Regions from separate parts of the Arthrobacter sp. CAN_A6 genome, predicted to be linked through region 3. Evidence: riboswitches for the same ligand, from Rfam matches in the RefSeq annotation. Region 3 holds a riboswitch; each other region holds the start of a gene.
The links. A riboswitch is a leader RNA that binds a small molecule or an ion and turns the genes downstream of it on or off. The one in region 3 is predicted to bind cyclic di-AMP.
Positions count from the first base shown of each region.

Region 1: linked by a shared signal. The riboswitch ahead of IWX75_RS00220 (LysM peptidoglycan-binding domain-containing protein) and the one ahead of IWX75_RS17305 (LysM peptidoglycan-binding domain-containing protein) in region 3 are both predicted to bind cyclic di-AMP.
Region 2: linked by a shared signal. The riboswitch ahead of IWX75_RS09775 (LysM peptidoglycan-binding domain-containing protein) and the one ahead of IWX75_RS17305 (LysM peptidoglycan-binding domain-containing protein) in region 3 are both predicted to bind cyclic di-AMP.

Region 1 is NZ_JADOUV010000001.1:32,297-44,979, reverse strand. Features, by position in the region: partial or broken gene IWX75_RS00230 (diguanylate cyclase domain-containing protein) at 1-597, opposite strand, end outside; gene IWX75_RS00225 (globin domain-containing protein) at 1,012-2,220, shown strand; cyclic di-AMP (ydaO/yuaA leader) riboswitch at 2,553-2,731, shown strand; gene IWX75_RS00220 (LysM peptidoglycan-binding domain-containing protein) at 2,738-3,613, shown strand; gene IWX75_RS00215 (hypothetical protein) at 3,941-4,213, opposite strand; gene IWX75_RS00210 (MarR family winged helix-turn-helix transcriptional regulator) at 4,241-4,882, shown strand; gene IWX75_RS00205 (hypothetical protein) at 5,003-5,290, shown strand; partial or broken gene IWX75_RS17520 (maleylpyruvate isomerase N-terminal domain-containing protein) at 5,381-5,695, opposite strand; gene IWX75_RS00200 (fumarylacetoacetate hydrolase family protein) at 5,695-6,531, opposite strand; gene IWX75_RS17845 (hypothetical protein) at 6,633-6,821, opposite strand; gene IWX75_RS00190 (SDR family NAD(P)-dependent oxidoreductase) at 7,254-7,955, opposite strand; gene IWX75_RS00185 (flavin-containing monooxygenase) at 7,960-9,489, opposite strand; gene IWX75_RS00180 (alpha/beta fold hydrolase) at 9,532-10,374, opposite strand; gene IWX75_RS00175 (TetR/AcrR family transcriptional regulator) at 10,556-11,203, opposite strand; gene IWX75_RS00170 (tripartite tricarboxylate transporter substrate binding protein) at 11,494-12,483, shown strand; gene IWX75_RS00165 (tripartite tricarboxylate transporter TctB family protein) at 12,489-12,683, shown strand, end outside.
Region 2 is NZ_JADOUV010000005.1:13,100-25,782, reverse strand. Features, by position in the region: gene smc (chromosome segregation protein SMC) at 1-2,981, opposite strand, end outside; gene IWX75_RS09790 (3-oxoacyl-ACP synthase III) at 3,206-4,231, shown strand; gene IWX75_RS09785 (alpha/beta fold hydrolase) at 4,225-6,867, shown strand; gene IWX75_RS09780 (NAD-dependent epimerase/dehydratase family protein) at 6,864-7,832, shown strand; gene IWX75_RS09775 (LysM peptidoglycan-binding domain-containing protein) at 7,949-8,785, opposite strand; cyclic di-AMP (ydaO/yuaA leader) riboswitch at 8,789-8,998, opposite strand; gene mutM (bifunctional DNA-formamidopyrimidine glycosylase/DNA-(apurinic or apyrimidinic site) lyase) at 9,162-10,133, opposite strand; gene rnc (ribonuclease III) at 10,140-10,841, opposite strand; gene rpmF (50S ribosomal protein L32) at 10,915-11,118, opposite strand; gene IWX75_RS09755 (YceD family protein) at 11,121-11,645, opposite strand; gene IWX75_RS09750 (YdcF family protein) at 11,837-12,424, shown strand; gene coaD (pantetheine-phosphate adenylyltransferase) at 12,447-12,683, opposite strand, start outside.
Region 3 is NZ_JADOUV010000032.1:44-6,022, reverse strand. Features, by position in the region: gene IWX75_RS17310 (class F sortase) at 180-863, shown strand; gene IWX75_RS17825 (hypothetical protein) at 1,104-1,226, shown strand; gene IWX75_RS17305 (LysM peptidoglycan-binding domain-containing protein) at 1,350-2,237, opposite strand; cyclic di-AMP (ydaO/yuaA leader) riboswitch at 2,242-2,441, opposite strand; gene IWX75_RS17300 (metal-sensitive transcriptional regulator) at 2,710-3,030, shown strand; gene IWX75_RS17295 (heavy-metal-associated domain-containing protein) at 3,095-3,310, shown strand; partial or broken gene IWX75_RS17285 (cation transporter) at 3,385-4,035, shown strand; gene IWX75_RS17280 (hypothetical protein) at 4,863-5,432, shown strand; gene IWX75_RS17275 (hypothetical protein) at 5,481-5,633, shown strand.

The DNA of each region.
Region 1 (12,683 bases), on a different contig from region 3:
GATGTACTCGAATTCGGCCGATAGGTCTGTCGGCACCAACCGGACGAAAGACCGACCGATCATGTCACCCGCCGCGTAACCATAAATCCGCTCCGCGCCGGGATTCCACGTCCGCACCGTACCATCGAGTTCGGTGCTGAAAATTGCGTCGGATGAAGCCGTAACGATGGCCGCGAGCTGCGCAGATAACTCGGCTGCGGCGGCTCGTTCACTGACATCGCGCAAGAACGCGTACAACGACACGCCGTCGGGATCGTCCTGTGCCCAGATGGTCAGGTCGATGGGGAATTCGCGGCCCAGTCGGTGCCGCGCAGTGACCTGTACCGGCCGGCCGACCAGCCGGGCCTGACCCGTGGCCACGAACCGGCGCAGCCCCACCTCATGTGCTGCACGGTCCTGTTCACGCATGATCAGCTCGCTGACCGTGCGGCCGATGGCCTCGTCCTTGGTGTAGCCGAACAGTTCCTCCGCCGCACGATTCCAATCGGTCACCACCCCGAAAGCATCCATGCCCACGAAACCGTCAGCGGCCGTATCGATCAACCGCTGCGCGCGGCGGTCAGCCTCCAGCAACTTCACTTCCGGACCTTCGGACATCTCTGATTCTCTCGACTCGGACTACGCTGGCCCCCCAGTGACTAGGCGCCTCGACAGCCGCCGTATCGAGCCGGATCTAGGCACCAGCCACGCAGGAGTCTATCGGTCGCTGAACTTTCATCTTCCATGTACGCCCCAGCAGTAGCAGGCAGCTCCTGATAAAGCTGGTGTCGAGCAGGTCATGCGCCAGACGATGATCACGTTGCCTGGACTCGATAGGCCTTCACCGCTTCTCCGCAGGTGATATCCGGTTCCTGGGCTCTGAGCTTTTTCTACGGGCTGTAGATGGAGGTCTACGATGGGGCCTGTGCGGTTCCGGCTCCAGCGGTTCTCTTCTTCCCGAACGGGAGGTTGCCTGCGTTCACCCTTGTTGGGCGCTACTGGCCGGAACGCCACCTATGAAGGAGCCCGATCTTGCTCTCTGATACATCCCGCCCAGTCATCCAGGCCACGCTGCCCGTCGTGGGTGAGAACATCAAGGAAATCGCCCAGCGCTTCTACGCCCACATGTTCGCTGAACGACCCGAACTGATGGACGGCCTCTTCAACCGGGGGAACCAGGCCGATGGGCGTCAGCAGCAGGCCCTGGCCGGTTCCGTGGCGGCCTTCGCCGGATACCTGATCAACAAACCCGACGAGATGCCTGATCACCTACTGGCCCGCATCTCCCACAAACACGTGTCGCTGGGATTACGCCCGGACCAATACCAGATCGTCCATGACCACCTGATGTGGGCGATCGTCGACGTCCTCGGAGATGCCGTCACGGAAGACGTCGCTGTGGCCTGGGATGAGGTCTACTGGCTGATGGCCAACGTCCTGATCAACCAGGAACGAGCAATGTACGGAGCGCTCAACCTTTCCCCTGACACCATCTGGCGGACCTGGCGCGTCGTCGAGAAAATCCAGGAAACCGACGACGTCGTCACGTTCGTGGTTGAACGCACCGATGAACGCGACGTCAAACCATCCCTACCCGGGCAGTACGTCACCCTGAAGGTGCTCATGCCCGACGGTGTGCACCAGCCGCGCCAGTACAGCCTGACCCGCGCCGACGACGGTCACCACCGCCAGTTCTCGGTCAAACGCGTCCATGGCCTGCCCACCCCCGATGGGGAGGTGTCCAATCTGCTTCACTCGAGCGTGAACGTCGGCGACGAGGTAGTCCTCTCCGTGCCCTCCGGTGACGTCGTCGTGGCGTACACAGACCGGCCGATGGTCTTCGCCAGTGCTGGTATCGGCATCACTCCCATGGCCGGCATGCTTTCCCACCTCGTGCAGTCCGGCTCGCAGCGCAAGGTGATGCTGCTTCATGCCGATAACTCTGCCGACACCTTCGCACTGCGCGGGCAGGTCCAATCCGACCTGGCGAAGCTCCCCGATGCGTCCATGATCACCTGGTTCGTGGAACCCTCGAAGCCGACTCTGGTAGCAGAGGATGAGTTGGTGGGCTTCATGGACGTCAGTACCGTTGATCTTCCGGCCGGCGCGGAATACTACCTGTGCGGCCCCCTGGTCTTCATGCAGGCCGTCCGCAGCGCCCTCATCGCCCGCGGCATACCAGCCAAAGACATCCAGTATGAAGTGTTCGGCCCCGACCTATGGCTCGCCGACTTCCAATAGCTGGACCAACGCAACCAAAAAATCCGTGACCAACCCAGCACGCCGAAGGAACACCGGTCGACGTGGCGGCACCTGAAGGGTCGGAGTTCGGTTGCGCCTGGATGAGGGCAACTTCACCAGTTGATCAGGTTCACCGGTTTATGCAGGGCCTGCGGCAACCTTAACCCACCTCGCGCGTGCGGGGGACACCACGCCAACCCCTGTAGCCGGCTGATGCTTCCGTGACCATAATGTGACAATCGGAGTTAGCGCGGGTTAGCGTTGAAGTTGTGCCGCAGCCCGAGATCAGGGGCGGCATCCTTGGATGGATTGCCTAGCTCTGCCACTATCGCAAGGTCCGTTTGCAACGTACATCTGGCAGGGGCGGGGGAACCATCATCGGGTCCCCTCACAGGGCCCTAGGGGTTAAGCCGCACGTCATTCAGATCAAAAAGATTATTTGGATGACTTCCGGCCGGGTGACTCCCATCCGCATCCGACAGCTCACCCCGCAGGCATTGGGAGAGGTAAGCAACACATGTCCGAAATTTTCCATGCAGCGCGCCACCGCACCACCCCAGCTTTCGCCACCAGGCTGAAATCCGTATCGAAAGCCGTTACTTCCCACGCCGGGGCAGTGGGCCGTCCCGCTGCTGCCCTCGCGGCAGCCTCTGCGCTGATGCTCGGGGTCGGCGCTTCCGCCCAAGCATCTGCCATTGCCGAACCAGCCGCGGCTGCGGCTGCCAGCACTCCCGTGCCGACCCCTGCGGCCAGCGCGGCACCCGAAGCGGTTGCCGGCGCCACGAACCACACGGTCCAGCCCGGTGACACGCTCAATGCGATCGCCAACCAGTATGGAGTGGGCCTGCAGACCGTGTTCTCGCAAAACGGACTGGGCGCCGGCTCGATCATCTACCCGGGAGACAGCATCATCGTCGCGGGGTCCGGCAATGCTCTAGCCCCGGCGGCGTTGACGGCCCCCGCTCCTGTAGCCCCGGCGGCGTTGACGGCCCCGGCCGCGCCGACTGCTGCCGCGTCCACCATGACGCTGGCCAGCTCGGGAGTGACCGAGATCCCGGCGACGTCCACCAACTCAGCCATCCTGGCCTCCGCGCAATCCCAGTTGGGAGCAGGCCAGGACTGCACCATTCTGGGTGAGCAGGCACTGAAGGCCGCCGGTATCGGCGGAGTCGGGGATGAGTCCCCGGCCGGGTTGATGGAATTTGCGACCCCGGTCTCGAATCCTCAGCCGGGTGACTTCATCTACTACCAGGACGGAGGCGCCGGTGTTCCTCACAACGCCGTCTACATCGGAGACGGCAAGGCGATCCACAGCGGATTCAATGGCGGTCAGACCGTCGTGAACAGCGCCGACATCGGTTCAGGGCCTTCCTACTACCGTGTCAATGCCTAAAGCCCGACTCCACAACTGAAAAGCACGATCCCAAAAGTGTCCGGCCGGATAACCTCGGCCGGGCACTTTTTCGTGGAATTGGTTGGGAAGACCGATAAAATGCTTCACCCCTACGTGGACGGCTTGAGCTGTATTCTAGGGACTCCGCCCGTCCACAGGTGGATGAACCATCGCGAATGGTAGCTCTGCGGGCTTTGTTTATGCCACCGCAAATGACTCTGCACATGCACCGCGCTGCGGAATATCGAACGGTCAGTAGGGGTAGTCTCCGAGGGCCGGGGCGTTGACCTTGTCAGTGACAGCCAGAAGGCGAGCCCCACGAAGACCTTACTGGGGGCGAGCGAGCCGGAGAGCAGCACTCAAGGGTGATGTGCCCTCTGCTGATTCCGCGGTCTCAGCGGTCTCCGCGGCGTCGCGGTGATCAAGTTCCTCGGTCACTTCCTCGTCGCGGAATTCCGTTTCCGGATTAGCCTGACCATCGTGCCCGTACTCATGAGATAACTCGCGCTGAATCTTGCTGTTGAGGACCTCCACCTCGGGAAGGTCGAGCGACGTGAGATCCTCGGGAAACGATTCCGACGGTGTGAGTCTGGTGATCATGGGGACGCCTATCGACGGGAAGAGAACATGGTGGAGCCGGGCTCTTTCGGGAACCACGGCCGACCATACCAGCAGGACGGCATCCTGCTCACATCTACCCGGACCCATGTGGAGCCTGAGGCCCTACGAGTCCGGTGGGAGATCACGCACGTTGTTCATAATGTTCACGGTGCTCGATGGTGGTGTGGCGGAAGGGACGGAATTATCACTTCTAAGGGGACGTTAACCAAAGGAGGAAAGAAGGCTCAAGTGAATACAGCACACTGGACAACAAGTCGTCTGCTCAGTACCGCCGCTCGATTGAACGATCATCACCAAAACCTGCGCCTGACGGACTTGGGAATTACCCATGCAGGTGCGATCACGTTGAGAGCCCTGTCATATAGTGGCCCGATCAGCCAAGGGCGTCTCGCCCTCCTAGTCCATGTTCAGGCTCAGACTATGGGAAAGGTCCTTGAGAAGCTCGAACTCAAAGGGCTGGTGCTCAGGGCCCGAGACACGTGGGACGGGCGTGCGGTACGCACCCGCATCACCTCTCAGGGAAACACCATTTTACGGCGCATGGATCAAATAACTGAAGCCCCGACGGGCTCCGTCGGGCCTTCCGACCGCGAGCTACGGGACGCACTGATCACCATCATCACTACCCTCAAAGCCACCTCAGCCTGAACAGGCACCACGACGGCTGCCGTGCTGGCCGTATCGTGCCCTTGACCGGCGGACGCAACAGCCGCCGCCCGTCTGCATTGCCTGCATTGTTTTCTCAGCTATCAGTGTGAGACTCGGTTTATGTCACTCCACCACCGGTACAGTCAGGAACCCGCCCTGCGGCGGGACGAGCTGCATCAATTGGAAGAAGTCAGGGAATCCCTTGCAGCGGATGTCATCAAAATCCTCTCTGCCGTGACGAGAACAACAAGCGACGTCCCGGACACTCGCTCCGGGGGGCACCTCGGCTCCGGTCCAAGCGACAAGCAAACCCTCCTATATGCGGCGATCGTCGACCTTGAGACGCTGGATAAACGCCTCCATCATGCGCGGTATAAAGCCTTGGTCGGCGCCAGTGCCGCCGCCTAGCGCCTCCAAGGGAGTCCACTCCAACCTCTACACCGCGATCGTGCTCTGGCCCGTTGCGGAAGTTAACGTCATCAAGTCAATGGTGTATCAGAGGTTGCGCAGCGCGATCGGGCTGAGTGTGGCATCGAAGTTGATTTCGTGGTCTCGTACAGTCTATCGAGGCATACATGGGTGTCTCCATGCCTGGGGGCCGCCCATTCGACAAGCCGCGCAATAGCTCGAGCGTTGTAGCCGATGTGCGCGGCGACGTGGCGGCGGGTTCAGCCCGGCAGCAGGGAGTCACCGTCGAGTTCCGCGTTGCTGAGCTCGTTGAGCTTCCGGGGCGAAAAACGCCGTGCCGCGCCGCGCGTCCAGGAGGGCCTGAAGGACTTCCGGATCGGTCGTCTGGTCGTGGCGGGTGACCATCAGGCTTCCTTGACCACGCGGTTCTTCAGCTGGCCTAGGCCTTCGATACTGGTCACCAGGAGCTCGCCTTCCTGCAGGTACCGCTTCGGTTCCTGAGCGTGGCCCACGCCTCCCGGGGTTCCGGTGGCGATGACGTCGCCGGGGTTCAGCGTGATGATGGTAGAGATGTACGAAACCAGGAACTCTGGGGTGAAGACTACGTCGCCGGTGGGGGTCTGCTGCTGAATTTCACCGTCGATCTCAGAGGTCATGAGCGGGCCTGCGCTGAATTCATCCTTCGTTACGAGGGCTGGCCCGAACGGGGTGCTGTTTTCCCAAGTCTTTCCCTGGAGCCACTGAAGGGTGCGGAACTGGTAGTCTCGCATGCTGACATCGTTGAGCACCGCGTAACCGGCAATGTGGTCGGAGGCGTCAGCTTCGCTGATGCGACGGCCTTTTCTGCCGATGACCACTGCCAGTTCAGCTTCCCAGTCCACCTTGTGGGACTCCTGGGGAAGGGTCAAATCATCGTTGGGGCCGATCAAGGACTCCGCGTATTTCGCGAAGAGGGTGGGATGCTCGGGGAACTCACGCCCCATTTCCTCGATGTGGTTGCGGTAGTTATGGCCCACGCAGATGATTTTTCCCGGGGAAGGGACGACGGCGGCGAGGTCAGCACCATCGAAGGCATGCGTTGCTCCGTTGGCTGCTTTGGCGGTGGTTTCCCAGTCCGCTGCGCGGAGCAGCTCTCCGACATCGGCGAAACCGTCAATCTCGGTCAGGGTGCCGCCGTCCAGGCGGACCGCCTTGGTGACGGAATTGTCGCCGGAGCCGAGGCGGAGGGTCAAAAGTTTCATTTGGTGCGTCCTTCGACGTAGGTGCGGTCAAACTTCAACCGTTCGAGAATGGGGGCATCGCTGAAGCGGAAGAGGTCGAACTCAGTGTCGGCGTGCAGGGATCAGGCAGCCCAGGATGGCACGACGAACAGGTCGCCTTTTTCCAGTGTTGTGGTCTCGCCGTTGAGGATGGCAGTGCCGCGGTCTTCGAAGACCTGCCACACGCTCGAGCCGACTTCATGGAGGCTTTCGGTGAAGGCGCCTGCACTGAGCCGGTGGGATTCGGCGCGGATGGTGGGCCTGACGTCCACGTCTGTGGTGGGCTGTACCAGACGGCCGCGTGGTCCTGGCTGACGGCGGTGGCGGGGTGGCTCTCGTCTTTGAGCAGGAGCTGCTCCCAGAGCGCCACGTCGGTGTGTTCTCACCGCTAGGCGGAAATGGGGGAGTTGGTGGCGTCATTAAGCATAGAGAGCGGGCGCAGTCCCGGGTCCGCCCAGAGCCGCTCGGATCGGGAGATATTCGGGGTCGCCTCATCAAGGACGCGTTCGGTACCGAATTCGAGGAAGCCGACATTCTCACAGTGCACAAGCCTGGTGGCAACAGCATCCACAGAGGCAACAGGGCCTCTGTGGATGCTTATCACGTTGCCCAACACGTCCTCGGAGGGACCAAAACCGTGGTTCCGAAAGCCAAAGACGAATCCGTCGGGTGGCTGTCCTGCGGAGTGTTCCCTCGTGGCCCAATTAGACGGGTGCCAATCCGACCGTTTTGCCGCCGCAGATGTAGAGTGTTTGGCCGGTGACGAAACCTGCGCGTTTGTCCAGAAAATAGGAGGCGGCCAGTGCGATGTCGTCCGGTTCCCCCATCCTCTTGACGGGGATCGACTCGATGATGGCCTTGGTCTGCGGGGCCCCTGGCGGGTTGGCCTGCTCGAACATGGCAGTGCGGATTGGTCCGGGTGCCAAGGCGTTCGCTGTGATGCCGTCAGCGGCGAGTTCCAACGCCAATGTGCGGGTCAATCCGATGAGTCCTGCTTTGGCTGACCCGTAGGCCGATCTCCCTTCCTTGCCGAGGGCGGCGCGAGACGCAATATTGACGATTCTCCCAAATCGCTCTTCCTGCATTCCTGGAAGTAGGCGCTGGATGCACTGTACGGCGCTGCGCAAGTTGATTTGGTGGGTTTTTTCCCAGTCTTCGAGTTTCAGATCCGCCAGGCGGGAGGGTCGAATGTATCCGACGTTATTGACCAAGCGCGTAATGGGACCCCTGCGGAGCACTTGCTCCAAAGCGGAGTTCGTCTCGTCAAGGGAGGACAGGTCGGCGTGGACTGCATCGGATCCTATGAGGTCGATGATTTCGACCTCATAGCCGTCGGCTAAGCTTTGGCGGGCAATGGCAGCTCCGATGCCGGATGATCCACCTGTGATTAGAATGCGTTGTTTCATTTGGTTACTCCGCAACTGCGTGGGCGGCAGGTAGGTGGTCCACGAATTTTGCCTTCACTTGATGTCCATGATCGACAACGTATTCTTCCGGCCGAAAAGAGCCGTTTTCTCGGCGGAATTCGGTCATGAAGTCTGGCCATATCGTGGTCAGGCGGTTGTTGCTGTCCACGTACCAGGATTTGCAGCCGCCTGACATCCAGACCGTGCCTTCGCTCCTATCGGCGATCGATTGAACATAACGTTCTTCTGCCGCCTTCGGAACGTCCAGAGCTCGGATATTGTTGGCAGAGACGTACTTAACGGCTTCCAGGATGTACTGGGCCTGAGTTTCGACCATGTAGATGATGGAACCTGCACCGAGTCCGGTGTTTGGTCCGAGCATGACGAAGAGATTGGGAAATCCCGATACCGTCGTGCAGGCATAGGCCTGTTCACCGTTCTTCCAGTGATCTCTCAGCGACTCACCATCGCGTCCAAAAATGCGGTAGGCGATCGGAAGGTCACCGGCTCTGAATCCGGTGCTGAGAACGAGAATATCCAAGGGAACCTCCCGGCCATCGCTGAGGACTAGACCGTCTGCTGTCACCTCCTGAATAGCGTTCGTTTCCAGTACAACATTGTGTCGTTGGAGCGCGGGGTAGTAATCGTTTGAGATGAGAATTCTCTTGCACCCGATTTCATAGTCGGGTGTGACCTTGGCCATGATTCCCGGGTCGGTGACCTGTTTTTCGCGGTGGCGATCCGCCATCGATCGGATCTGCGCTAGGAAATCAGGGACGAGGCGTCGCTGGGGAAAGCGGGATTCGTTCCACCAAAAAAGCTCATCCCGAAGTTCCTGGGCCTTACTAGGTATTTTCTGGAACATTTGCTTTTCCACCGCCGAGTATTCTCGGTCGAGGCGGGGGATGATGTAAGGGGCGGATCGTTGAAAAACTGTCAACGCGGTCACTTCTGGGGCGATCGCCGGAACGATCTGTATTGCTGAGGCTCCCGTGCCCAGGACACCCACGCGTTTGCCTTCCATGCTCACCGAATGGTCCCAGCGTGCCGAGTGGAAGATTTTTCCCCGGAACTGGTCCAGGCCAGGCAAGTCAGGAACTTTCGGGTCGGATAAATGGCCCGAGGCAGTCACGAGCATCCTGCAGGTGTATTTCTTGCTGCCGGCAGTGACGGTCCACGTTGATGACTCAACGTCCCACGTAGCCTCAGTGACTTCGTGGTTGAACCGCATGTGGCTGCGTAGGCCCTCTTCATCAGTGATCTTTCGGAGGTACGCCAATATCTCTGTCTGACCGGCATAAACACGAGACCAGTCAGGATTTGGGCGGAAAGAGAAGGAATACAGGTGTGATTGAATGTCGCAGGCCGCTCCTGGGTAGGTATTATCACGCCAGGTGCCTCCGATGTCTTCTGCGCGCTCCAGCATCAGAAAGTCATTGAAGTTCTCTCGCTTAAGACGGGTTCCTAGGGCCAAACCTGAAAAACCAGTCCCAATGATGATGACGTCAATGTGGTCTGTGGGTGTAACGGTCACGTCAATGTCCTTCGAGGGGTTGGTGCCGGGGTGGCGAGGTGATTAGGCATGGATTGGAGGCAGTACGCCACCGTCGAGGTGACGGGCGCTGGCGGAAGCGAAGTCGTGGATACGCTTGAAGACTTCAGCCGGGCGTTCGTGCATGACGGAGTGCCCCGCACTGATGTCGGTAAAAGTCGCGTCCGGGATGGCGGCGTATAAAGCGTAGGAATGTGCAATGGGCGCCATGCGATCCTCGGTGCACCCGATCACGAGCGTCCGGGCAGAAATTTCCGGAACGATGTCCGTAAGGTCAACAGTCCTGTTGGCCGCCATCTTCGCGCTTCGGTCGGGGCCGTTCTGGATTTGGTGTGCAAGCCCGTCAATTTCCGACCCTGTCTTGGAAGTCAAGAATCGGTGGCTGAATGATGTTAGAACAGTAAATTCGCCAAGGAGATCGGGGGCCTGATCGCGCAGCTTGAACCACAGGTCGTTCCTCAATAATTGATGTTGATCCGTGGTCAACCATCCCGCCACGAGCACCAGATTGCTGACGATGTCGGGTGCCGATGAGGTGAGGGTTGCGGCTACTACCGCTCCTAATGAGTAACCCACCACTGTCACAGGCGTCGATGTGGTGACATCGATTACCGCCTGAACCTGCTCAACGTAGTCAGAGATGCTGGTTTGTTCTCCATGTAAATCGACGAGATCCAGAGTCACCACCTTGTACTTGAACGACAGCATCGGCATGAGGGCCCAGAAGCTGCCGTATGCGGATCCCCCCGTTCCGTGAATGAGAACGATCGTTTCATTACGGCCATCAACCGGTCCGGATTCGTAGTACGTGACCTCGGTGCCTGCAACCGTGGTTGTTCCTTGCATGAAATCTGACTGAAAACCCATGTCTATGCCCACCTGACGAGAAGAAGATGAACGTCCACTCATAACGGAGTGAACTATCAATTCATGACTGTAATTTCTATCACGGATGTCCGGCACTGTGAAGGGGGTGGCATCTGCTCCTGGTACCCGAAGGGCGGAGCAGACCATGAAAAGAGATACTCCAGCACGGAAAGAGAGGTTTTCAGTCGGAGATCAGCAGAGGGTCGAGCTGAGCGTGCAGTCGTGCTTTCACTCGATTCCAGATGGTCTCGGGGGGGAGTCCCCTGGTAGGGGTCCGGTCGATTTCGTGCATGTAGATCGCGTGGCAATTTTGCGCCACGAGCCCCGGATCGACCTTGTCGGTGAGCACCTTAAGGGCTTGCCCGTCCGCGAGAATGGAACTTGTGAGTCGGATGGAGCGGTCGCCTTGAGCAATATTTCTGCCTCGGCTCAGGTTCTGTCGGTCGAAGCCGGCCCGGAGATAGATGGCGGCATTTTCGGGGTTTTCCAGATAGAACTCGCAGCGAATGTTGTAGGCGTCAAGAACCCGGTTAAGGTGATGCAGCCCTGATTCGCGGGCCGGGACGGGGTTGGCAGCCACCATCGCGTCCCCTTGTTCAATGCGGGATAGAAGTTCGTCCATTCGGTTTCCGTAGACCATGAAGAGTAGTTCGTACTTGGATCCGATGTACCGGAATAGTGTGGCTTCTCCGATGCCTGCTTGTTCAGCAACCTCCTTGGTGGTGACCTCATTGATACTCCTGTTCTGAAGCAGCGTCTCGGCTGCTCGTTGAATTCGCAGCGCGCGGTCTTTCTTCGAAGCTGCGCGAAGGTTCAGAGGCTGGGTCATGGTTGTAAGTCTCTCAGTGAAGTGCGGTCGATGGAGTACGTGCGGGAGTGCCAACGGACTACAGGGTGCCGCAGGCTGCAGAATCGTAGCAGGCATGCGTATGGTTCGGACGGGCCGATCGTGAAACTAGGAGAGCAGCGAACTTGCATTCCCTCGTAAGAGAGACGCCAGATTCTGAATGTGACTTGACACACAACCCGGAACCTCCGTAGTCTCGCAGCACCGAAAGGTGATAGTCCACTATCGAAATAGCTCGCCGTCAATTCCAAGACCCCCGAGAAGGATCCATCATGACTACACGCTTCCCACGCACCTTGGCCTCGTTCGCAGTAGTAACGGGTTTCGGTCTTTCTGTGGCCGCCTGCGGTCAGAGCGGATCCACGACTGGAACCAGTGATGAGTATCCGTCGGAGCCGATCACATTCCTCGTCCCTTACGAAGCTGGCGGTCCCACCGATGTCACCGCGCGGGCGCTGGCCCCGTGCCTGGGCGACGAACTCGGACAGCCCGTGGTGGCTGAGAACGTGCCGGGCGGCTCGGGCGCAGTAGGCCTGCAGAGGATGATTGGGGAAGACGCCGACGGGCATACCTTGGCCATTGTCTCGACCGGAATGGTCGTGCTGACGCCATTGGTCAATAAGCTCGAGTACAGCAAGGAGGACATTACTCCCATTGGCGTCATCTCCCGAGTCCCCATGAACCTCGTCGTCGGGGAGGACTCGGAGTTTCAAACAGTTGAGGATTTCATCGCCGCCGCGGAGGAGAACCCCGGGCAGCTGAACGTGGGCGTATCGGGATCTTCTACCCCCCAAGCCATCGAACTCCAGCGCCTCGAAGACGAGCACGGAGTGGATCTCACCGTTGTGCCCTTCGAGGGCAGCGCTGGCGCCACTACTGCTGTGTTGGGAGGACATGCGGACGCGGCATTCATCAACGATGCCCCCGAGGTCTCCGAACGCATTGAAGACGGCTCGTTCCGCGTCCTGCTCACCTCGGGCGAAGAGCGCCAGGAGCACATCCCCGACACTCCGACCTTTGTCGATCTCGGTTACGAGGATCTGACTCTTGCAGTAACTACCTATGGCCTGGCCGGTCCTGCCGGCCTGCCGGAAGATGTTGTCTCGAAGGCCAGTGACGCTCTGGACACGTGCCTTCAGGACGAGCAGACAGCCCAAGCCATTGGGGAACGTTTTGTGCCGGAGACCTATGGGACCGCCGAGGATCTCCAGCGGTATCTGGACGAAGGTGCCGAGGTTTACCCGGCCATCGTTGGTAGCTAGTCCCAGTGGTCAAAATACCCGAGGTTGTCAATAAGGATTCAAGCTCGGCGCTGGATCCGCTTTCGGAAGCGCCTGCTCAGACGCCTGGTATGTGGGCTCGTTGGATCCCAGTTGTTGCCGTCCTTGCGATTAGCGCGATCGCGCTCAACTTGACGCTAAGAATGCCAATCGGCACACCGAGTACTCCAGGGCCAGGTCTG
Region 2 (12,683 bases), on a different contig from region 3:
TCCGCCCACTTGTCGGTGCTCGCCGTTCTCGAGGGCACGGGCAGGTGGGGGCCGTATTCGGCCAGGAGATGTTCGGGAGTGAGGCCCAGTTCCTCGATGGAGCGGTTCTCGAGTGCTTCGATGCGCAGCCGCTGCTCAGCGCGGGCCAGTTCGTCACGGTGCACCGAGTCGGTGAGGCGCGCCAGTTCGGCGGCGAAGTCGTCATTCGTGGTGCGGATGCCCGCCAACTCGACGTCCCTCGTGGCCCGCACCTCTTCCGCGGCGTCGCGCTGCCTTGCTGCCTCATCCAGGGACACCGCAAGGAACTGGAGCACCCGGTGGGCAGCACGTGCCACGGCGAGCGCTTTGTCCGCCTGCACCTGCCGCAGCCGTGCGCGTTCGGCGGCCTGCAGCCTCGCCTGGCGTTCCGCGGCCGCAGCCCGTTCGAGGGACGCTGCCCGGTTGGCCAGCGCGCTCAGTCGCTCCTCGGCACTGCGCAGCTGAAGGCGCGCCTCCATCTCGGCCGAGCGCGCCTGCACCGCGGCCGCGTCGAGCCGGTCCCGGTCCGAGGTGGACGGCTCGGCCTCCTCGGGAAGGTTCTGGACGGCAGCGAGCCGTCCGGCGGCCACTCCCAGCTTTTCCTCCTCGACCGCGAGGTTCACCTCGGCAGCCGCTGCCAGCTGGGCAAGGCGGTCCGTCTCACCGACCGCGGAACGCAACGACGCACCGAGGTGCCCGAGCCGCTCGGCGACCGCCGCATGGCGCGCGTCCGATTCGTGGAGACGCTGGAGGGCCGAGTCAGCGCGTTCCTGAGCTCGCTGCCGCTCCCCCTCGGCACCCGCCCGTCGGAACCTTGCCTGCTCGAGGCGGGCAGTGGTGTCGGCGAGCCGCGCGGCGGTGTCGTCGACGGCGGCCTGCACCTCGAGGATGCCGGGCGCGCCGGGGGTACCTCCGCGGGCGTGATGGCGGGAGACGACGTCCCCGTTCCGGGTCACTACGGCCACCGGGGCCGGACTGCCATCCCGGCTGCTGTCCCGATCCTGATTCTGATTCTGATTCTGCCCTGCACCTTCCAGGACGGCCTCCGCGGCCTCGAGGTCCTCCACCATGACGATTCCGTGCAGCAGGGCCGTCAGCGGAGCCGTCAGTTCCCGGCTGCACTCGAGAAGGGACATCGCGGGCCGGACGTCCTGCTCCTGAAGGAAAGCCGATGGCTGGTCCCCAGCTGGTGCGTCCGGTTCACCGGAGCCCGGTTCTCCGGAGCCCGGTTCTCCCATGCCCTGTTCTCCGGTGCCCTGGATCACGAGCACCACCTGCCCGGCGTCGTCGTGCTTCATCCGCAGCAGCGCCGCCGTCGCCGCGCCGCCGTCCCGCACCACGACGGCGTCGGCCACTGCGGCGAGGGCCGCAGAGACTGCGCTCTCCCACCCCGGAGCGATGCGGAGGGACGCGGCGAGGGGGCCGAGGACGCCGTCGAGCCCCGAATCGAGCAGCACCTGCGAGCCGTCGCGCCGCTTCAGGCCCTCCCGCAGCACCTCGAGCCGTGCGGCAAGGGCACCCCGCTCCCGATCCGCGGTCCGCTCCTCGCCGGCAATGGCCGTTATCGCCTCCCGAACGGCCTCGAGCGCCGCAGAGGCCTTCTCATAGTCGGCGTCGAGCCCCTCCTCCCCCTGCTCCACGCCTGCAACCTGAGTCTCGAGAGCGGTGAATTCCTGGCCGGCGGCCTGCCGGCGCTCGCCGGCGGCGGCGATCGAGGTGCGGAGCCGGCCCAGCTCGGCGACTGCGGCTTCGACGCGCGACCTCGCCGCCCCCACCGAACCGGTCAGCCGTGCTGCGCCTTCCCTCCGGTCGGCTGCCGCACGGAGCAGCGAGGCAAGGCGCTTCTCCTCTGCTGTTGCCGAATCCTCGGCGGCCCTGCGATGCCCGATGGCGGTATCCAGCGCGGTGCGGAGCCCGTCGACCCGCCCGGCGAGCGTGCGCTCCTCGCCGCGCACGCGTTCCGCCGAACGCCCGAGTTCTGAGGGGTCGCGGCCCGTATCGGCGCTGGTGTCGGCGCTGCCCAGCAATCGTCGTCGTTCCTCGGCCACGGTTTTCAGGGAGCGGATCCGCTCGCGGGAGGAGGACAGCGCGTACCAGGCATCCCGCAGCGCGTTGAGGGTGGGCGTGGCCGCCGCAGCGAGTTGCTCGAGTTCGGCCTGGCGTGCCCTGCCTGCCTGCAGGCGTTGCTCGACTTCCGCCCGGCGCTCCCGCAGCGCCGTTTCGTCGGCTTCCTCCCTGGCGAGGGCTTCGGTGAGGCGGAAGAGGTCGTCGGCGAAAAGCCGGGCGCGCGCGTCGCGGACCTCGAACTGGACCTGCTGCGCCCGCCGTGCCACCTCGGCCTGTTTGCCCAGCGGGGTCAACTGCTGGCGGAGCTCCCCCGTCAGGTCGGTGAGCCTGGTGAGGTTGGCCTGCATCGCGTCCAGCTTCCGCACCGTCTTCTCACGCCGCCTCCGGTGCTTGAGGATGCCGGCTGCCTCCTCGATGAAACCCCGGCGCTCCTCGGCCGTTGCGGAAAGCACCCGGTCGAGCTGTCCCTGTCCCACGATGACGTGCATCTCGCGGCCCATGCCGGTATCCGACAGGAGTTCCTGGATGTCAAGGAGCCTGCAGCTTTTCGAGTTGATTGCGTACTCCGAACCGCCGGCACGGAACAGCGTCCGGGAGATGGTGACCTCGGAATATTCGATGGGCAGCGCGCCGTCGGCATTGTCGATGGTCAGCGATACCTGCGCACGGCCGAGCGGCGCCCTGCCCGAGGTCCCGGCGAAAATCACGTCCTCCATCTTTCCGCCGCGGAGGGTTTTCGCCCCCTGTTCGCCCATCACCCAGGCGAGGGCGTCGACCACGTTGGACTTTCCCGAACCGTTCGGACCCACAACAGCGGTGACGCCCGGTTCGAAGTCGAAAGTCGTCGCGGAAGCGAAAGACTTGAAGCCTCGCACGGTTAGACTCTTTAAATGCACAATGGTCAGGCTCTCCAGAGGGGTTGGGTCTTTCAAATCTACTGGGTTGGGCGGACCCGGGCGTGCATCCCCTGCAGTCCTGTGGACAAACAAGTGTGACCAGCGCAGAAATTAAGAAGTAGGCTTAGCAAAAGGTTCGACAGAATCCCAGAGCTCCTTGGCCGGATCCCCCGCGGACTCCAGTGGCCAGCCAATGGTGCTGAACAGTTGACGAGGCAGGAAATTTGACCGGTAACGCGACGTTCCGACATGACAACACGGCTTTGCTGGCCGTCACGAGCGTGGAGGCGCCGGTAGTCGTCACTTCCGCAGAGTTCGACGAACGGCTGGCGCCGAGCCTCAAACGGCTTCGGCTGTCCAAGCGCCTCCTGGAGAGGGTTGCCGGAGTTACCGAACGGCGCTGGTGGTCACCCGGATCCGATTTCGACGACGCCGCCATCGAGGCGGGAGCCAAGGCCATGGCCGAGGCGGGGATCGAGCCGAGCCAGGTGGGACTGCTGATCAACACCTCGGTGACGCGGCGAAACCTCGAGCCCTCGGTTGCCGTCAAGATCCACCACACCCTGGGCCTGCCGTCGTCGGCCATGAACTTCGACCTGGCGAACGCCTGCCTCGGGTTCGTCAACGGCATCACCCTTGCCGCCAACATGATCGACTCGGGCCAGATCAAATACGCCCTGATCGTGGCAGGCGAGGATGCCCAGAGCACCCAGGAAGCCACCTTCAAGCGCCTCAACCGGCCTGATTCCACCCGCCAGGACTTCCTCAGCGAGTTCGCCACCCTGACACTTGGTTCAGGTGCGGCCGCCGCAGTGATCGGCCCGGCCGACGAGCATCCCGGCTCCCACCGCATCCTGGGTGGCGTCTCACGTGCGGGAACCCAGCACCATGAGCTGTGCGTCGGTGGCATCGACGGCATGTACACCGACACCAAGGGACTGCTCGACGGCGGGCTGGAGCTCGTGGTGACCGCCTGGCACGAGGCGCAGGCCGACGGCTGGAAGTGGGACGCCATGGACCGCTACGTCACCCACCAGGTGTCCAACTCCTACACCAACGCCATCATCAAGGCGGTCGACCTCGTCCGCGAACGCGTCCCCATCACGTTCCCCCACTGGGGGAACGTCGGTCCCGCGTCCCTGCCGATGACCCTCGCGCAGGAGGCGCAGTCGCTCTCGCCGGGCGACCGTGTACTCTGCCTCGGCGTCGGATCCGGTCTCAACACCTCGATGATGGAGATTGCGTGGTAGCACTGCCCGGGGTCGACCCGGCGTGGTCGACCTATTCCGATGTGCCCTCCACCTCGGCGGCGGACAACCCGGGAACGGTCAACTCGTGGCACTACCTGGACAACGGGCCCCAGCTTTCCGAGGCCGGAACCGCCGTGCGGGGAACGCTGCTGTGCGTCCACGGCAATCCCACCTGGTCCTATCTGTGGCGCACCCTGCTGGCCCGGGGCGTGTCCGAGGGCTGGCGGGTGGTCGCGGTCGACCAGCTCGACATGGGATTCTCCCGCCGCACCCGGACGTTCCGCCGGCTCGCCGACCGGGTGACCGACCTCGAGGATTTCACCGCAGCACTCTCCCTTAAGGGACCGCTCGTCACGGTAGGCCACGACTGGGGCGGCGTGGTAAGCCTCGGGTACGCGCACCGTAACCGGTCGAACCTCGCCGGCGTCATCCTCACGAACACCGCCATTCACCAGGAGCCGACGCAGCCCATCCCGTCCCTGCTGCGTCTGGCCCTCCTGCCCGGGGTGCACCGCCTCGGAACGCAGACCACGTCGGCCTTCCTCGACGTCACGCATGCCCTTGCACGCCCGAAGCTCCCGCGCGACGTCCATGCCGCCTTCCGCGCCCCCTACCGGACACGCGCCGACCGCGCAGGCATCGCCAACTTCGTCTCCGACATCCCCGCGGAGCCCTCCCACCCCAGCTACGCGACACTGACCGACATCGCCGAGGGCATCCGCACCCTCGACGTGCCGTCCCTGATGGTGTGGGGTCCTCGAGACCCCATTTTCACCGACACCTATCTCGAGGACCTCACCCGGCGGCTCCCCTCCGCCGACGTGCACCGGTTCGAGGACGCCGGCCACCTCCTCCAGGAGGACGCCGATGTTGCCGGAACGATCTTCAGCTGGCTCGACGAACGCTTCCCTGCCACATCCCGGGAAGCTACGGCCTCGGCCCCGCCCCCTGCGGCTCCTTCCCACACCTTCTTGTGGCACCAGCTGCAGGAGCGCTCGGCGGGGGCTGAGCAGGACTCGCTCGCCGTGGCGGAAATGGGCAGGAACGGCATCCGGCGTTCGCTGTCGTGGCGGGAACTGGCCGACGACGTCGACGCCGTGGCGGCCGGCCTGGCCCGCCTCGGAGTGGGCGCCGGAAGCCGCGTCAGCCTGATGGTCCCCCCCGGTGTTGACCTGACCGTGCTGATCTACGCCTGCCTGCGGATCGGCGCCGTCATCGTGGTCGCCGACGCGGGCCTCGGAACGAAGGGCCTGTCCCGTGCGGTTAAGGGCAGCGTGCCCGACGTCGTCATCGGCATCGAGCGCGCGCTCCTGGCGGCGAGGCTCTTCGGCTGGCCCGGGCGGCGGATCAGTGTTGGCACACTCTCGGCCGGGAAGCGTGCCCTCCGGGTCGAGTCATCCCTTGAAACGCTGCGTACCACTCCCCCGGAATCCTTCGGGAACCCAGACCCCGACGCCGACGCCGCCATCCTCTTCACCTCGGGTTCCACCGGACCGGCCAAGGGCGTGGTGTACACCCACCGGCAGCTCTCCGGCATGCGCGACACCGTCGGCGGGACCTTCGGGCTCGGTCCGGGAGGTGCCCTTGTTGCAGGTTTTGCGCCGTTCGCCCTGCTGGGACCGGCACTCGGAGCCGCCTCCGTCACCCCTGACATGGAGGTCACCGCGCCCAGGACCCTCACGGCACGGGCGCTGGCGGACGCCGCCCGGGCCATCGATGCCACTTCCGTCTTCGCGGCCCCGGCCGCCCTGCGCAACCTCGTCGCGACGAAGGGCGGCCTGACCCCTTCCGGCGCGGAGGCCCTGGGCAGGGTCACCACCGTCCTTTCGGCTGGAGCGCCGGTCCCGGCACTCCTCCTCGAGCAGGTGCAGGAACTGCTGCCCGCCGCGTCCCTCCACACCCCGTACGGCATGACCGAGGCGCTGCCCGTCTCGAACATCGACCTCGAAGGGATCCGGGCCGCCGAGGCGGACGCCGCGGGAACGATGCCCGGCGCGGGAAACGGAGTGTGCGTGGGCCATGCAGTCCAGGGGGCACGGCTTGCTGTGAGCGCTCTGTCCGACGACGGCGTCCCCAACGGCACTCCCACCACGGAGCCAGGCATCACCGGTGAGATCCTGGTGGACGCCCCCCACGTCAAGAGCCGGTACCACCGCCTGTGGCGTACCGAGGGAATCTCCTCCCGCACCGCCCCCTGGCACCGCACCGGCGATGTCGGCCATTTCGACGGAGCAGGCCGGTTGTGGGTGGAAGGCCGGCTCGGCCATATCATCACGACACCGGGCGCTGTGCTGACTCCGGTCGGCCTCGAGCAGGCCCTTGAGAAGCTCGAGGGCGTGCGCCTCGCCGCCGTCGTGGGAGTGGGACCGACGGGCACGCAGGCCATCGTTGCCGTCGTCGAGCCCGATCCCGCACCCGGCAGGAACCGTCGGCGAGGCCGGAAGCCCGTACTCGCCGATTCCGTGCTGACCGAACGCGCCCGGAACATGGCGCGAACGGCCGGCATTGAACTGGCGGCAGTCCTGACGGTGCCGGGACTGCCCGTGGACATCCGCCACAACGCGAAGATCGACCGCTCCGAAGTGGCGAAGCGGGCCGGCGCGGTGCTTGCGGGCAGCGGTTCCCGAATCCCGTGAGAATACTCGTCACCGGAGCAAGCGGGATGCTCGGCGGCGCCGTAGCAGCCCTGCTGGTCACTGCCAGCGAGTCGGTGCGTACGCTGCAACGCCGCCCCTCGGGGCTGTCCGGCGTCACTGACTGCGAGGGATCACTGACGGACCGGGCAGCACTGGGCCGAGCCGTCGACGGCATGGACGCCGTGATCCACCTCGCGGCGAAGGTCTCGTTCACGGGACCCCGCTCCGAGTTCGAGGCCGTCAACGTCGAAGGCACGCGGAATCTGCTCGAGGCGGCCCGCCGGGCAGGCGTGCGCGACGTCGTCTACGTGTCCTCGCCGTCGGTCGCCCATACTGGGCAACCGATCGTCGGCCTGGGAGCGACGACGGCCAAGCCTGCCACAGCGCGCGGTGAGTATGCCCGGTCGAAGGCGCTTGCGGAGCTGCTTGCGCTCGGAATGTCCGCTCCGGAGTTTCGGGTCGCAGCGGTGCGTCCGCACATCGTGTGGGGTCCCGGTGATACCCAGCTCGTGGAGCGGGTCATCGCTCGCGCCCGGGCGGGGCGCCTGCCGACCGTTGCCGGCGGTACTGCGCTGATCGACACCACGTATGTGGACAACGCGGCGTCGGCAATCGTCGCATGCCTCCGAAGGATCGACTCCATGCAGGGCCGCGCGGTGGTGGTCACCAACGGTGAGCCGCGTCCCGTCGGTGAGCTGATCGCCGGAATGTGCCGAGCCGGAGGCGTGGAACCACCTCGATGGAATGTCCCCGGCGCGCTCGCTCGGACCTCCGGTTCCGTCGTCGAACGGGTGTGGACCGCTGCAGGGGCAACCGACGAACCTCCCATGACCCGGTTCCTCGCCGAGCAACTGTCCACCGCCCACTGGTTCGACCAACGCGAGACCCGGGCACTGCTCGATTGGCGGCCTGCGGTCTCCATCGACCAGGGCCTGCGGAAGCTCGAGGAGTTCTACCGGCGCTGAGCGCAGCCGGTTGCAGAAGCCCTCACGGGCAGCATATTAAACGATAAGGACCAGCAGACGAATCTGCCGGTCCTTATCAATGTCCCACTGGGAGAGCCGAAGCCCGAGAGGTAATGCTAGCTCACGCGGATGTAGACGCCACCGGAGCCGAGCTCGGCCGGTGCTACAACGGTCTGGTTGCCGTTGAATCCACCGTGGACGGCCTGACCGCCCCCGATGTAGACGGCGATGTGAGGTACTCCCGCGCCACCGTTGGTGTAGTAGATGAGGTCACCCGGTACTGCTGCGGCAGCACTCACCTGGGTTCCAAGGCTGAGGTAGCCAGCTGGCCAGTCGTGGAAGTTGATCCCGGCGGCCTTGAGCGAGTTGGTAACAAGCATCGTGCAGTCCTGGTAGACGCCGAGCTGAGCCTTTGCTGCTGCAGCGATGGTGGCTGCTTTCGAGCTCGCAGGTGCCGTCGAAGCTGCGCCGATCGGGGTGATACCGCCCGACTGGAGCGAGACGCCGGTGTTCGCAGCGGCGAAGTTCATGGCAGGAGCCGCGGCGGGAGCGGCTACGGCGGCGGGAGCAGTGAATGCTGCGGCCTGTGCCTGGGGTGCTGCAGCAACTGCTGCGCCGCCCGAGAGGGCGATGCTCTGGCCCGGGTAGATGACCGACGAGCCGTTGAGGCCGTTGGCCGCGAAGACTGCGCTGAGGCTGACACCGTGAGCCGAAGCAATGCTTCCGAGGGTGTCACCCGACTGGACGGTGTAGGAGCCTGCTGCTGCAGCCTGGGCTGCTGGGGCAACTGCGCTAGCCGAAGCGGGAAGCGCTGCGCCGAGCAGGATGCCCGAAGCTGCGACTACTACAGCTGCGGGGCGACCTGCTGCTGATACCGCACGCGTTGCGGATTTGAAGTGGTTGGTGCGCTCGGGGGTTGCCCTGTGGCGCGCGACATGACGATTCTTGGACATGGATGTGCCTCTCCCAATGCCTACGAAGTTAGCTGTCGGGTTCGGGTGGGACACCCGGACACAAGTCTCGGAACGCATCCCATGTGGATGTGTTCCGTCTGCGTCTTTACCCCTAGGGCTTTCCAGAGAAAGCCCGCTATCGGTTCCCCCGCCCCTGTCGGATGTGTACGAACGGTTCCTTCGGTCACCGACAGGGTTAGGCAGTCTGACCAAGGGCACCAGTCCCTCTGGACCGGCGCGCTCTAAAGATTACCCAATGAACACGGTATTGTCACATTTGGATCACAGCAGTGTTTGAGGGCTTGCGGAAACCCGCAGGATGCCCGCGGATTACCTCAAGTTCGGCGCAACTTGTGCCACAGATTCACCCGTCAGTTCACGCGCGGGGGCGCGGTTTCGGCTGGCAACGGGGGCAGCTGAAAGAAGAACGGTTCATGAAGGTGTCCCGCCTGATCAGTGACTTCCTACCTGTGAGCGCACACCGCCGGCAGGGCCGACCCGTCCGCCCATAGGCCTCGAGGGAGCGTTCGAAATACCCGGAAGCTCCGTTGACGTTGACGTAGAGGGAGTCGAAGCTGGTGCCTCCGGCGTCGAGCGCGCGGGTCATGACGTCCCGGCAGGCGTTCACGAGCCGGAGGGCCTCGGATCTGCGGAGCGTGTCGGTGGCGCGCGCATAGTGCAGCTTCGCCGCCCACAGGGCTTCGTCGGCGTAGATGTTGCCGATCCCGGAGATCAGCCCCTGGTCGAGCAGTGCTCTCTTGATTCCCGACCGGCGGACGCGGACGCGCGCGAAGAAGTTCTCGAAGGAGAAGGCAGGGTCCAGAGGATCCCGGGCGATATGGGCAGCTTCCCGGGGGATCAGGGGAAGTCCGCTGCTCCCTCGTCCACCGGCTTTGCCGTCGGCGGTGGGCTGCAGGGACGTGACGAACATCCCGCCGAAGATGCGCTGGTCGATGAAGCGCAATTCGCCCGGCAGGCTTTTGCCGTCGTCGTCCGTGGCGGTGCACAGACTGAGCCGTACCTTGAGATGTTTTTCGTCAGGCGCGCCGGGGTCCTCGATGAGCAGCTGGCCGCTCATGCCGAGGTGCGCCATGAGTGCCACCGGTGATCCGCCGTTCACCGGCTCGGCGTCCGGCGAGGGTTCGCCCAGGGGCATCCAGAGGAATTTCCCGCGGCGGACCACATCGGTGACCCGGTAGCCGGCGAGGTTGCTCCGGAAATCCTCCGGCCCCAGCGCGTGGCGCCTCAGTGACCGAGGGTCGAGAACCTCGACGTCGTCGATTCTCCGCCCCGTCACCCAGCGGGCGAGGCCGCGCCGGACCACCTCGACTTCGGGCAGCTCAGGCAAACCGGCCTACTTGCTGTCGGCGAGGCTCGTGGATCCGAGGAGCATGGTGAGGGACGCCTCCGCCGCAGCCTGTTCGGCTTCCTTCTTCGAGTTGCCGGTCCCCGCACCGTAGGGCGTGCCGCCGATCACCAGCAGCGCCTCGAAGGAACGCGCGTGATCGGGCCCGGTGCCTGTCACCCGGTAGTCGATGACGCCGAGCCGTCTCGCGGCCGCGAGTTCCTGGATCCGTGTCTTCCAGTCGGTGCCTTCGCCGAGCACGTCCGAGTCCTGCAGCAGTGGCGCGATGAGCCTCATCACCATGGCCCGTGCAGTCTCGATGCCGTGGCTGAGGTACGCCGCACCGATCACCGCTTCCATGGTGTCCGCGAGTATGGATGGCTTGTCGCGCCCGTTCGTCAGTTTTTCGCCCTGGCCGAGCAGGATGTACCGGCCGAGGTCCAGGCTGCGCGCCACACCCGCGAGGGCGCGCGTACTGACGACGGCGGACCGCCGCTTGGCGAGGTCGCCCTCGGACAGGTCCGGGTTCTCCCGGTACAGGGCGTCCGTCACGGCCAGGCCGAGCACCGAGTCCCCCAGGAACTCGAGCCGCTCATTCGTGGGAATGCCGCCCTTCTCATACGCATAGGAGCGATGGGTCAGGGCAAGACGAAGCGTCCCGGCATCGATGTCGACGCCGAGACGCTGGGTCAGTTCTGTTGTATCAGCCACGTTCACTTACGCTTCCGCATAAGGCGCGATCAGCAGCCAGGGCCGAAGGGCCTTCCGCCGCCGCGATCCGTTATTAGACGTCGGCTACCTTGCGGCCCTTGTACTCAAGGAACAGCGGGGTACCGGCGGAGTCAGAAACGACCTTGGCCTGGTGGGAAAGGCTGTAGGTTACGCGGCCGTTCTCCACGGTCTTCACCAGTTTGGGGGCGGTTGCCTTCCACTGGGACCTGCGTGCACGTGTATTCGCGCGGGACATTTTCCGCTTTGGAACAGCCACGACTAACTCTCTTCTCTCTCGTCCGACTCTTTACGTGATGCCGCATCATTCTCAGCGGCAGTGCCGGCCAGCCCCGAAAGGGCGGACCAGCGAGGATCCAAAATCTCGTGATGGTGATCGGGATTGTCATTCAGCTGCACACCGCATTCGGCACACAGACCCTGGCAGTCCTCCCGGCACACCGGCTGGAACGGCAGCGACGTAACCACTGCGTCCCTCAGCACCGGCTCCAGGTTGATCGCGTCATTCTCGACCCGGTGCTGTTCCTCTTCCTCTTCCGCCGACAGCGACTCTGAGTCGCTGTAGTAGAAGAGCTCCTGGATGTCCACATCGCTGTCAAAGCGGAGGGGCTCCAGGCACCGGCCGCACTCGCCGGTAACTTCGACGTCTGCGGTTCCCGACACCAGGATTCCCTCGTGGACTGCTTCAAGGCGTAGGTTCAGGTCCATTGCGGAACCTTCCTGCACACCGATCAGCGCCACTGAGAAATCCTTCGGCGCGGGAACATGTTCTTCGATTGTCCGCATACTGCCCGGGCTGCGCCCGAGCTCTCTGACACTGAATGTCAAAGGCGAACTGAGATCGCTTTTAATGGTGACTCCTGTAGAACATATGACCGACGTATCATCTTAGCCTGAGTTGTCGGCCCAGCCCAAAACGCACGGATGGTGCCGCAGTTCCCAGCCTGCGTGGAAGGTCCCCGCGTAGGCTCGGCCGTGTGACACGTCCAGACCCGCCGAGCGCCAGGAGCGGTCGACCCAGGCGCTTCGTCCGGCCAGCACTGGGACTCCTCCTGATCCTCACCACGCTCTGGTTCGTCGCCGCCTACTTCCTTTTCTACAACCCGTCCGTGCAGCAGCCGGAACGCGCTGATGCCGTCGTGGTCCTCGGCGGCGCGTCGGCCGAACGGCTACCCGAAGGGAAACGGCTCGTGGAGGAGGGCTACGCTCCGCTGCTCGTTCTCTCGTCGACCGGGCTTCCCGGCAATAGCGACGCCGATCAGCTGTGCGGACTCCCAGCACCCTCTCGAATCTGCTTCAGCCCTGAACCCCTGACGACGCGCGGCGAGGCCAGGTCGGTCGCTCGGCTCGCCCAGGACTACGGCTGGGAAAAAGTCCTCGTCGTCACGTCCCGCTACCATGCAGTGCGATCGCTCACCAATCTTCAACAGTGCTCGGACGCGGCTTTTCTTATGGTGCCGACCGCGCCGGACCTGGGTCCCGTGGAATGGTTCTTCCGGTTCGTCGAGGAATCCGTGGGTCTCGCGGCGGCCCAGCTGCGGCCTGCCTGTGCCTCCCCGATCTGAACGTGGCCAGTACGGAGTGCACTCAGGCGCCGCCGTCGTCTGCTGTCAGCCGCCTCGACACCGCTTCTGGAACGAACTGCCCGATATCCCCACCGAGGGACTGCACTTCCTTCAAAAGGGTGGAGGACAAGTGCAGGTAATTGCTCTCGCCCGGGATGAAGACGGTCTCGACTCCGGTCAGCTGCCGGTTCATGATGGCCATCGGCAGCTCGTACTCGAAGTCGCGGCCGGTTCGGAGTCCCTTGACCACCACCCCGGC
Region 3 (5,979 bases):
ATTACGCAGCGTCGCGGCGATGATGCCGCCCAGCAGGCTTGCTGGCCCGTCGGTTCCCGAGGAACCCATCCGGAAGGACGGCTGTTTCGAAGAATAATCAAGCACGTTGGTTGGGGCCAGCAGCAGCAACGCCAAGGAACAATCCTCCAGGCCCCACGAACTGATTGGACAAGCCCACCATGCTTAGATCATCCAGCGGACGTCGCGGAGGGTACTTTGCCTCAGCAGCAGTTGCCGCCCTCATCCTCACAGGCTGCGCAACAGAAGCCCCGCCCCAAAGCCAGGAAACGGCGTCACCGCCGACGGTTTCCTCCACGCCCGCGGTCCCAGCCCCTACGCAGACAACTGCGCCGCCCGCACCGAAAACTCCCGTCGCCGCAGCCCCCACCCCGACCCAATCCCCCGTCCTGCCCGAATCAGCCCCCGTTTCCTTCAGCATCCCCTCCATCGGCGCCGGATCAGAACTCCTCAGCCTCGGGCTGCGCGACAACGGCTCACTCGAGGTTCCCCCCGACGGCCCCGGCGCACCCGCGAGCTGGTACAACGACTCCCCCACCCCCGGGGAACGCGGACCAGCTGTCCTGCTCGGCCACGTCAACGCCACCGACGCAGGCCCAGGGGTTTTCGCGGACCTGCGCAGCCTCAAAGCCGGCGACACTATCAACGTCACCCGCAAAGACGGCACCACAGCAACCTTCATCTTCGACCACGGCGAGCAATACCCCAAAGACCAGTTTCCAACCCAAACGGTCTACGGCAACACCGAAGGATCAGAACTACGCCTAATCACCTGCGACGGCTACGACCCCGACACCGGCGAATTCGACGACAACTACGTCGTCTACGCAAAACTAGTCACCTAAAACTGCGAATCCAATAGACGCTGCCGCGGTCAGGGATTGCCTTGTGGAACGGCCAGGCGCACCGGTAGTGGCGGTAGTGGCTGGCTGTGGCTGACTGGTGGTGGTTGGCGCCGGATATGGGTGTGGCACCCACCCCGGGTCGGGTAGGTGCCATCGATTCTTCCGCAGGAGCACCTTCAGGACTTTCCTGCGAAGGTGATCCGGGAAGTCACAGGACAGGCGGGCTCCCATGGGGAGTCGATGCGGTCTGATGTGGCCGTCCGTGAGCTGGCACTGCATTGCCTGCACGCGGTGAAAGCGACGGCGTCCCTGCCCTCGACCGCGCTGCCCGGTCCCTGGTGGGCGTCATTGTGGACTGCCTGACATCGATGTCCACGGATTGGCACTAACAAATACTGCGTTCAGGGATTTTCTCCTGGTTTTGGGCAGAAAAAAGCGGCAGGCGCCCACCGTTCAGGACGCCTGCCGCTTACAGCTTACGGCGGGTTAGCCGTTGACGCGGTAGTAGGAAGGTCCTGATCCGATGTCAGCGCTGTTGATGACAGTCTGGTTGCCGTTGAAGCCGCTGTGGATTGCCTTGCCGTCTCCGATGTAAATGGCGTTGTGCGGAACACCGGCGCCGCCGTCGGCGTAGTAGATGAAGTCGCCTGGCTGGGGGTTCGAGACCGGGGTGGCGAATTCCATCAGACCGGCCGGGGATTCATCCCCGACTCCGCTGATACCGGCGGCCTTCAGCGCCTGCTCACCCAAAACAGTGCAGTCCTGAATGGCACCGAGCTGGGCGTAAGCCGAGGCGAGGATTGCCGCATTGACGCCGCTGGCAGCGGGGGCCGAGGTGGCTACGGGGGTGATGGTGCTGGAGGCGAAGGAAATCCCGGACTGTGCCGGTGCAGCTGCCGGGGCGGGAACGGTGAAGGACACCTGGGTTGCCGGTGCTGCTGCAGGGACCACTGCGGGGCTCACTGCTGCGGGGGCGGCGACGAAGGCGCTACCGGAGACTTTGATTTGCTGTCCCGGGTAGATCACGGATGCGTAGGACAGGTTGTTCTGCGCCAGGACCGTATTCAGTGCCACGCCATAACGAGCAGAGATAGCACCCAAGGTGTCGCCGGCGACGACGGTGTGGGTGCCCGCTGCTGCAGCGGGAGCTGCGGTGACGGGGGCCGGCGCCGGGGCTGCGGCCGTGGTGTCGATGTAAGTGCCGGCCTGGGCTGCTGCTCCTGAAGCGAGCACGAGACCGCCGGTGGCCGCGACGATCATGGCCGGCTTGCCGACGTTTACCGCGTTGGTCTTGGCCGTATAGGCCAGTCCCGCGAGGACGATGGAGTGGATGGGGGTGGCGCGGTGGCGCGCGGAAATGGACGTACGGAACATGTTTTTTGCCTCTCCCAATGCCTGCGGGGTGAGCTGTCGGATTCGGATGGGAGACACCCGGCCGGTTCGCACTCACAACGAGTGAGAACGAAACGACTTAACCCCAAGGACCACTAAGTGGTCCGGTGGAAACGTGGTTCCCCCGTTCCTGCCACCTGGAATGCAGACGGACCCCGGTCAGTGGCAGGACTCGGCATTCTGCCCGGGAGTGTTCCAGCTGGTGCTGAGAACATTCGACGAGAATACCCCTCCGCCGTATAAAATGTCACGTTCAAGTAACAGCACTCACACCAGCACCAGCACCACCACTGAGGGTGCTCGTAAAAACGTCTTAAATCGGGGACCGAAGAGTCATTGGTACCCGGCGTGATGCTCAGGAGGTGGGAATGAACGATGATGGAGAGGTGGGGGAAACCTCTTGCGATCCGTACCCCCGGGGGGTAAATATTTACTCTGTTGAAAGGGGACCACCATGACCACCGAAACAGAAGCCGCGGTTGAGCGGGGCTATACCGCCGACAAGGACGCCTACCTGCGTCGGCTCAAGCGCATCGAGGGTCAGGTGCGCGGTATTGCCCGCATGGTCGATGAGGACCAGTACTGCATCGACATCCTGACCCAGGTCGCCGCCATCAATAAGGCCTTGCACGCGGTGAGTATCGGCCTGCTGCAGGAACACATTCAGCACTGCGTCGTCGGCGCGGCGCACGAAGCCACAGCGACCGGTGATCCGACGGCTGTCGATGGAAAAGTCAAGGAAGCAACCGACGCCATCAGTCGCCTGCTGCGCTAACGCCCACCCGCCCGGCACCGGTACCCCTTCCCTCCCACCCACATCACGTCGAAGGAAATTGCTCATGCAAACCACCATCAAAATCTCCGGTATGACCTGTGGGCACTGCGTTTCCTCCGTTCTGGAGGAACTCTCGGAGGTTCCCGGCGTCGAGAAAGTCGATGTGCAGCTCAATGCCGGCGGGGTATCCACCGCCGACGTCACCGCTGAAACCGAACCCGATCCGGCAGAGCTCCGCAAGGCGGTCGAAACCGCCGGGTACACCGTCGTCGACGCCTAGCCCCAGGATGGCCGGTGCCCGGCCCAGAATCTGATGACTATTTTCTGGTCAATATTTGCTAAGGAGCTTTCCGTATGAGCACCGGCACGACCCTGGACAAGAGCGCCGGTCAGGTCATTGATCTCGACATCGAGGGCATGACCTGTGCGTCCTGTGTGGGACGGGTCGAGCGGAAGCTCGGAAAAATCGAGGGTGTCTAGGCTGCGGTGAACCTGCCCCTGAAATCGGCGAAAGTCACGATCCCGGCCGGGGTGAGCGTCGCACAGATCATTGACACGGTGAACGCCATCGGCTACAAAACAACCCTGAAAACCCCGGCACACCAAGGCTCCGCTCCGGGGAGCCCCACGGGTTCCTCACACCTCACCGGTCCGGATCCTGCGCTGGGCATGCCCGGCATCGGCAGTCCGTCGACGGGCGTGCCGGCTTCGTTAGGGGCAGATACTGTCGCCGAGCAGGAGGATGCAGCAAAAACCTCCGCTGCGGCAAGGAAAATTGCGGGCCTCAAACGCCGCCTGATCATCGCGGCCGGGTTCACGCTCCCGGTCACGATCATTTCGATGCTGCCGGCAGCACAGTTCCCGCACTGGGGATGGGTTGTCTTGGCCTTGTCCCTGCTTGTGGTGACCTGGGCTGCGTGGCCGTCCCACCGGGTCGCGGCGATCAACGCCCGCCACCTATCCTTCACCATGGATACCCTGATCTCGATCGGCGTCGCGGCAGCGCGTGATGTTTGCCGTTTGCACGTTCACCGGACTTGCCGCTGATCGTTCAGAACACGGGCGCTGATGAGCTGGGCCGCTACTAGCGAAGCTTCACGGTGGTTCGGTCGCGCGCCAGGTGCTCGGCCTGAACCAGCTCATGACGGGGCGCAGGCATGACTTGAACAGGGTGGCAACATTGCCTGACCTCGCCGGGACAGCCGATGCCGCAGTCCACGAGGTCTTCCTGCAGGTCGAGCCGCACGACCGCCACGGCATTGGGATCCTCCTTACGCAGGATTTCCAGCCCATTAGCCGGACCTCGGTTGAACCGAGCAGGGTAGAAGCCTGCTTCAGCTCACCTGTGATCGGGCTTCCACCGATATCACCGGCCGCTGCAAGGATAAGCTAAAAAATCTCTAGCTGTCGGACCAAGCTATGGCATGGCTGATGACGAATAAAAGCTGAGGCAATCCGGATACGCCGGCACGGTGTGCCGATGAGCCGGCTACCTCGTTTACACCGGATCCGTGACCCTGAGCACCTAGCGATCGTTATCACCGAACTTTCCCACATCAAAGAGACCTGCAATGCGCCTTTACGCAGCACATTCAATAACGCTAACTGTCCTGCTATCCACGGCCGGGCTGATCCTCGCCGGTCCGGCCCCGGCTTTCGCTGTGGACACTGCCCCCAGCAGTGGCAGTGCGGCGCAGACGATGATGCCAACGGAAGAGTCAATCATTCCCGGACCAGGGCCCTCCCCCACTGAGAACACCGATCCTTCAACACCGGCAACATTGGAGCCCTTTACTCCACCTGTCCTACCGCCGGGCGAGGAGCTGATCCCCGTGCTTCCGGTACCGCCCAACGAACCGGTACCCCTTGCACCCCCCACCGCGCCGCTTACCGAACCAACACCCTCTGCACTCCCGACCGAAACCGATGCTGAATCTAATGAATCTGCGGAACTGGCACCGCCCGACACTGAAGTGGCTGCGAAACCGACACCAGATGCTCAAAACACCGGCAACGCCGACCCCAACGCCACCAACAGGTTTGCTCCTGTTGAAGCCGCCCCAGCGCCCATCGTGAACCCCAAGCGCTCATCTCCACCACCGGCTCCCGCAAACGGAATGACGCCTCCCCTTGCACCACGTGGCACCCTCACCCCGAAACTCGGTACGCCAAACATAAGCCAGATACGTGAACTGGGCTCTGCCGGTAAAACCTCGTCCGCCATCACGCCGCAGCCATTTGCAGAGGGAACCGAAACACCGCCACCAATTTACGCCGCAACACAACCGGCAGACAGTGCCCTTTCCTTACGTCATGTCGTCATCGGCGTATTGAGCATCGTGGCGCTCATGCTTGCCGGCGCCATCGGTGTCGTTGCCCGCCCATACCGCGCGCACCACTAATTCCACTCAACTCACCTGGTAATTGTGAGGAAAACCCAAAACGCCGTCATGTCTGAGTATGTCGGTCAAGGTAGCAACACTGACATCATCGCCCTCGGTGGTGGCATCGTCACGGCAACAGCAGCCGACAGAACCCTTATGGTTCGCCACGAAAATCATTTGGTCTATGTCGCGGTCGTTCTTCTGATGCTCATCGGCTAGGAAATGAACGCTCCGGCCAAGAGCCAAAGAACGACGGCACCGATTACCACTACACCCGCGGTGACAACGCTCACGCTACCGCCATGCGTGCCCCCATTCTCACCCTCCACCGTTGAATTGACGATTCCAACGGTGCAGGGGGGGCCAACTTACACCGTCGTAAAAAGCCCGGCGAGCTGACAAGTGGGCCACTTCCAACTGCGCACCGGCATTACCTATGCCCCGTGGGACTGTCCGATAAACGGTGTGTGGGGTCCGGCGGTTTTCATCAGTGAGTAATTCTTTCGAACCGTTCTGCGAAGGTGATCGCGAACGCATTGAGGGCGGGCTTCCACCTGATCACCCA